DNA from 2 places in the Streptomyces sp. JLBJ103 genome. Region 2 is predicted to be linked to the other one. Evidence: riboswitches for the same ligand, from Rfam matches in the RefSeq annotation. Region 2 holds a riboswitch; the other holds the start of a gene.
The links. A riboswitch is a leader RNA that binds a small molecule or an ion and turns the genes downstream of it on or off. The one in region 2 is predicted to bind S-adenosylmethionine.

Region 1 (3,397 bases), 1.5 Mb from region 2:
CCCGCTGGCCTTCCTCGAGGGTGCGGTAGCCGTCCATCTGGATCGCGCTGTAGTGGACGAACACGTCCGCACCACCGTCGACCGCGATGAAGCCGTACCCCTTCTCCGCGTTGAACCACTTGACGGTGCCCTGAGCCATTCCTAACTCCCCTATTGCTGGCCCTTTTTGCGCAGGACCGCACTCCGCGGACCCGGGTCAGACCTCACCCACCCGGTCAGGAGGGTGTGCGCCGGAACGCGTCGACCGCCGCTGAATGTATCCGTCCCAACGCCCTGTGCAACAGGTCAATCGGACGAGAATTCTGGGCGCGGCCGATAGCCCAAAAGTGAAGGATTCTCACGAAGGGGGGACAAGTCGGGCCGGACATAGGGCACCAACCCGACAAATCATGCTCACATTTCGCGCACAACTTGACGGGTTCCGTATGCGGTTCCAGCCTTCGGCCTGTTCGGAATCAGGCCAACTGTATCGCGATTCCACACACGGAATCGCCCCGTCCGTTTTTCTCCGGACGGGGCGATTCCGATAGTGAAAAGGTGATCAGGGGTCAGCAGCCGCCCGCGACCGCCGGGATGATCGAGACCCCGGCGCCGTCCGGAGTGGCCGTCCCCAGGCCGTCCGCGAAACGCACATCGTCGTCGTTGACGTAGACGTTCACGAAGCGGCGCAGCTTGCCGGTGTCGTCCAGGACGCGTGCGGAGATGCCCTGGTGGTTCTTCTCCAGGTCCGCCAGCACCTCGGCGAGGGTCGCGCCCTCGGCGCTGACCTCGGCCTGACCGCCGGTGTAGGTGCGAAGGATGGTCGGGATTCGGACATTGACGCTCATACGAGGCCAGCCTCTCGGAACGAGTCAAGGGTGGGTCGGATGGTGGCGGAGGGGCCCGTGGTGGGGGCCACCGCGTCGAGGGTCTTGAGGCCGTCGCCGGTGTTGAGGACGACGGTCGTCAGGGCCGGGTCGAGGAGCCCGTCCTCGATCAGCTTCTTGGTCACGCCGACGGTGACCCCGCCCGCGGTCTCCGCGAAGATCCCCTCGGTGCGGGCCAGCAGCTTGATGGCGTCGACGACCTGCTCGTCGGTGACGTCCTCCACGGCCCCACCGGTGCGGCGCGCGATGTCCAGGACATACGGGCCGTCCGCCGGGTTGCCGATGGCCAGCGACTTGGCGATGGTGTTCGGCTTCTGCGGACGCACCACGTCATGACCGGCCTTGAAGGCGGCGGAGACCGGGGAGCAGCCCTCGGCCTGGGCGCCGAAGATCTTGTAGGGGCGGTCCTCGACCAGGCCGAGCTGGATCAGCTCCTTGAGCCCCTTGTCGATCTTGGTCAGCTGGGAGCCCGAGGCGATCGGGATGACGATCTGGTCCGGGAGCCGCCAGCCGAGCTGCTCGCAGATCTCGTAGGCCAGGGTCTTGGAGCCCTCGCCGTAGTACGGCCGCAGATTGACGTTGACGAAGCCCCAGCCCTCGCCCGCCGGGTCGCCGATCAGCTCGCTGCAAAAGCGGTTGACGTCGTCGTAGGTGCCCTCGATCCCGACCAGGTCACCGCCGTAGACGGCGGCCATGACGACCTTGCCCGCCTCCAGGTCGTGCGGGATGAAGACGCAGGAGCGGAAGCCCGCGCGGGCGGCCGCGGCGCCGACCGCGCCCGCGAGGTTGCCGGTGGAGGAGCAGGACAGGGTGGTGAAGCCGAAGGCGCGGGCGGCCTGGACGGCGATGGCGACGACCCGGTCCTTGAAGGAGTGGGTCGGGTTGCCGGAGTCGTCCTTGATGTGCAGCTCACCGGTGACACCGAGTTCACGGGCGAGGTTGTCGGCCTTGACCAGCTTGGTGAACCCTGGATTCAGGCTGGGTGTGTCCGCCACGTCCGCCGGGACGGGAAGGAGCGGGGCATAGCGCCAGATGTTGTTCGGACCGGCCTCGATCCGTCGGCGCAGGCCCTCCGGGTCGCCGGTCGGCAGGTCATACGCGATTTCGAGGGGGCCGAAACACGCCGTACACGCGAAGATCGGGCCAAGGTCGAAGCGCTCACCGCATTCGCGACAGGACAGCGCGACGGCGGGGCCGAAGGAGGGCGTGGGCAACTCGGAAGCCGGGGAAGCGGCGGGGGAAGTGGTCGAGCTTTCGACGGATTGCACAGCCATGGAGGCGAGGCCCTTTCTCCTCATCTTCCTCGGGACGCATTTCGCCACGAGACGGAATTGGCACCTTCCCTAGCTGGGAGCCTCGCTACGAGAACGAGACCAGCTGGAGGGTTGCCGGGGCTTCAACGGGCCGTTCCCTCTGCCCCTCTGGATGAGCGGTATGGCACCGGGCTCGGGCCCGGGCGTTTGTCCGCGCGATGGGCGCCATACAGCCGGGTCGACCCCGACATATGACGGTCCTGCGCGTTGTTCAAGACTGTAACCGAAGCCCCGGAGGGTTGAGACAGCCGTCCGAAGCGCGAGATGGATCACAGCGGCGATCACAAGTGATCACAGCAGCAGGGAGACAGACAGGTGCTGGATGAGGTGGAGCGCTGGCTGGACCGCCGCTCCTGGTCGGCCGACGACCGTCCGCTGGACCGCCTGCTGGCCGCCAAGCATGCCACGGGCAGCTCGGTGAGCGTGGTGCTGCCCGCGCTGAACGAGGAGGCGACGGTCGGGGAGATCACCGCGGTGATCCGCCGTGAGCTGATGGACGGGGCGGCGCCGCTCGTCGACGAGGTGGTCGTGCTGGACTCGGGCTCCACCGACCGCACCGCGGAGGTCGCCGCGGCGGCCGGTGCGACAGTGGTCCACCGCGACTCGCTGCTGCCGCGGCTGCCCGCGCTGCCGGGCAAGGGCGAGGTGCTGTGGCGTTCCCTGCTGGCCACCAACGGCGAGATCGTCTGCTTCATCGACGCCGACCTGCGGGAGTTCGACGCGCGCTTCGTCTTCGGGATCGTCGGTCCGCTGCTGACCGACCCGGAGGTGCAGTTGGTCAAGGGGATGTACGACCGGCCGCTGGGCGACGCGGCCGGACAGGGCGGCCGGGTCACCGAGCTGGTCGCCCGTCCGCTGCTGAATCTGCACTGGCCGCTGCTGGCCGGATTCGTACAGCCGCTGGGCGGGGAGTACGCGGCGCGGCGCTCGCTGCTGGAGCGGCTGCCGTTCCCCGTGGGGTACGGGGTGGAGCTGGGGCTGCTGGTGGACTCGCTGCACACGGTCGGCCTCGACGCGCTGGCCCAGGTGGACATCGGGGTGCGCAAACACCGCCACCAGGACGGGCAGGCGCTGGGCCGGATGGCCGCGGCCATCTACCGCACGGCGCAGCTGCGGCTGGCCCGCGGCCATCTGGTGCGGCCACGGCTGACCCAGTTCGACCGGGGCGAGAACGGCTTCGAGCCGCGTACGTCGGCCGTGGACACCGAGGAGCGGCCG
Region 2 (3,397 bases):
GGGCGCGCTTCGGGCGGACGGCTAGAGTGGGCGGCGCAGTCAGGTCCAGCGAGGGAGAAAGCCAGCCATGATCACTTCGATCGTGCTCATCAAGACCAGCGTGGACCGGATTCCGGAGATCGCAGAGAAGATCGCCGCGCTGGAGGGTGTGAGCGAGGTCTACTCGGTCACCGGTGCGCACGACCTGATCGCGATGGTGCGGGTGGCCGAGCACGACGACCTCGCGGACATCATCCCGGGCAAGATCAGCAAGGTCCCCGGGGTGGCCGCCACGGAGACGCACATCGCCTTCCGTACGTACTCCCAGCACGACCTGGAAGCGGCCTTCGCCATCGGCCTCGACGGCTGACCCACCCACCTCCGGGGCTCCCCCGACCCCCTCACGGGGCTCCGCCCTGGCCCCGGCTGGGCGCCGGGGCGGGGCACCGGACCGATGGGGGTCAGTCGCGGGCGGGGACGCAGCGGCCGTCTTCGGTGCGGTAGGTCCACTGGGCGCCGTCGCGGACCAGTTCCTTCACCGCGCGGACGAAGCGGTCCACATGCTCGTCCGGGGTGCCCGCGCCGAAGCTGACGCGGATCGCGTTCAGGGAGCGCTCGCCCGGCGCGGCCTCGGGGGCGCCGCATTCGCCCGGCTCCTCCGGCTCGCTGCCCAGCAGTGTGCGGACCAGCGGGTGGGCGCAGAAGAGGCCGTCGCGGACACCGATGCCGTACTCCGCGGAGAGCGCGGCCGCGAAGTGCGAGCTGTTCCAGCCGTCCACCACGAACGACAGCACCCCCACCCGCGGGGCGTCCTCGCCGAACAGCGAGAGCACCCGCACCTCCGGCACCTCCGCCAGGCCCTCCCGGACCGCGGCGATCAACTGCCGCTCACGGGCGACCAGTCCGTCGAATCCGGCCTCGGTCAGCGCCTTGCAGGCGGAGGCGATGGCGTAGACGCCGATGACGTTCGGCGAACCCGCCTCGTGCCGGGCGGCGGTGGTGTGCCACTCGACGTCCACCCCGCCGTCGTCCCGCCGGGCGACCTTGCGGCTGGCGCCGCCGCCCGCCAGGTACGGGCGCGCCTCGCGGAGCCAGTCGGCGCGTCCGGCCAGCACTCCGGCCCCGAAGGGGGCGTACAGCTTGTGCCCGGAGAAGGCGACCCAGTCGACGTCCTCCGCCGCGATGTCGACCGGGTGGTGGGGGGCGAGCTGGGCGGCGTCGAGGACGATACGGGCGCCGTGGGCGTGGGCCGCGGCGGCCAGCTCCCGTACCGGCCACAGCTCACCGGTCACATTGGACGCACCGGTCACGCACACCAGGGCGGGACCCCCGGTCCGCTCCGCGAGCGCCCGCTCCAGCGTCTCGACGGCCTGCCGCGGGGAGCGCGGCGCGCTGAGGTAGCGCACGCGGACGTCCTCGCGCTGCTCCCACGGCAGCAGCGAGGCGTGGTGCTCGGTCTCGAAGACGAAGACCTCGGTACCGGACGGCAGCACCGCGGCCAGCAGGTTGAGCGCATCGGTGGTGGAGCGGGTGAAGACGACCTGGTCATCCGCGCGGCAGCCGAGGAACGCGGCGACGTCCGCGCGGCTGTTCTCGAACAGATCGGTGGACAGCTGCGAGAGGTACCCGGCACCGCGGTGGACGCTGCCGTAGTACGGGGCGTAGGCGGCGATGTCGTCCCAGACCCGCTGGAGGGCGGGGGCGCTGGCGGCGTAGTCGAGCGCGGCGTAGGTCACCTCACCACCGGTGACCAGCGGCACGAGGACATCGGCGCCGAGCACGGGCAACGGCTCACAGACATCGGCGGCGGAGACATCAGCGGCAGCGGGGGCAACGGAGGCGGCAGGGCGCACGGACATGGCGAATTCTCCCGGAAGGCGAAGGCGTGAAGGCGTGAATGCGTCACACGCGGACCCGGCGGTTCACCGCCGGTGCGGGCGTGGAAAATCGCTCAACGCACGGAACAGGGCACCGCGCGGAGGCTGTGGGATACGGGCCGTCCGGCCCTAAAGCATTCGCTGCGTCACGGAAGAACTCCCTCGACCACCAGGACCCCTAGTGCGAGGGGTCCGCGCTTGCCGCAGACCTCGCTGCCTGCGGCCTGGTCATCACCCGGGGCACCCCGCCACGGACGGAGGGTTGCCGGACAGCGGGCCGGGGCCGTAGTCGCTGTCACTCGTGACCTGGCCAGGAGTATGCCATACGAAGAAACGACGCACCGCCCCTGTCCGGCATCCGGGCAAGGGCGGTGGGACGGCAGGCCTTACGCGTTGCTGGCGCGTACCCATCGCTCCAGGGCGTTGCGTGCCGCCCCCGAGTCAATGGACTCCGCGGCGCGCGTCAGCCCCTCCGCGATCTGCTCGGTGAGCGTCTTGGCGCCCGGCTCGGGGTCCAGCGCGGCCAGCGCGGCGGCCGAGTTGAGCAGCACCGCGTCCCGGACCGGCCCGGTCTCCCCCGCCAGCAGCCGGCGTGTCACATCCGCGTTGTACGAGGCGTCGGCGCCGCGCAGGGCCTCCACCGGGACGAAGTCGATACCGACGTCGCGCGGGTCGAAGGTCTCCTGGCGTACGGTGCCGTTCCGCACCACCCACACCTGGGAGGTCGCGGTCACGGTCAGCTCGTCGAGGCCGTCGTCGCCCCGGACGACCAGCGCGGACGAGCCGCGGTCGGCCAGCACACCGGCGACCAGGGGGGCCATCCGGGCGTCCGCCACACCGGTCGCCTGGGTGCGCACCCGGGCCGGGTTGGTGAGCGGGCCGAGGATGTTGAACGTGGTGCCGATGCCCAACTCCCGGCGGGCGGCGGCGACATGGCGCAGCGACGGGTGGAACTTCACCGCGAAGCAGAAGGTGATCCCCGCCTCCTCGGCCACCTCGACGACCCGCCGCGGGGTCAGATCGAGATTGACGCCCAGCTTCTCCAGGACGTCGGAGGCTCCGCTGGCGGAGGACGCGGCGCGGTTGCCGTGCTTGACCACCCGCGCTCCGGTACCGGCCACCACCAGCGCCGACATCGTCGAGATATTGACGGTTTTGGCGCGGTCGCCGCCGGTGCCGACGATGTCGACGGTGTCCCCGGGGACCTCGATCACTGTGGCGTGCTCGTACATGGTCCGGACGAGCCCGGACACCTCGGCCACGGTCTCGCCCTTGGCCCGCAGCGCCACGATGAATCCGGCGATCTGTGCGTCGGTGGCCTCACCGCACATGATCCGGTCCATGGCCCAGGCGGTGTCATCGGCGCTGAGGTCCTGGCCGTCGAGCAGTGAGGTGAGCACATCCGGCCAGGTGCGGCCCGCCGAGGTGCTGTCGCCTCCGGCTGGGGTCACAACGTCCATGGTCCGCTCCTGGATCCGTGGGGTGGGCAGGGGAAGGGGGATCCGCACAGGTGTCCGCGGTCGGCCCCGCCGTTAGCCTAG

Region 1: linked by a shared signal. The riboswitch ahead of thrC (threonine synthase) and the one ahead of AC4BEG_RS25745 (aminotransferase class V-fold PLP-dependent enzyme) in region 2 are both predicted to bind S-adenosylmethionine.

Annotation. Positions count from the first base shown of each region.
Region 1 is NZ_CM177089.1:4,362,929-4,366,325, reverse strand. Features, by position in the region: gene AC4BEG_RS19290 (cold-shock protein) at 1-139, opposite strand, end outside; gene AC4BEG_RS19285 (MoaD/ThiS family protein) at 549-827, opposite strand; gene thrC (threonine synthase) at 824-2,140, opposite strand; SAM riboswitch class I at 2,158-2,298, opposite strand; gene AC4BEG_RS19275 (glucosyl-3-phosphoglycerate synthase) at 2,495-3,397, shown strand, end outside.
Region 2 is NZ_CM177089.1:5,827,438-5,830,834, reverse strand. Features, by position in the region: gene AC4BEG_RS25755 (rhomboid family intramembrane serine protease) at 1-71, shown strand, start outside; gene AC4BEG_RS25750 (Lrp/AsnC family transcriptional regulator) at 68-349, shown strand; gene AC4BEG_RS25745 (aminotransferase class V-fold PLP-dependent enzyme) at 441-1,838, opposite strand; SAM riboswitch class IV at 2,046-2,163, opposite strand; gene trpD (anthranilate phosphoribosyltransferase) at 2,243-3,316, opposite strand.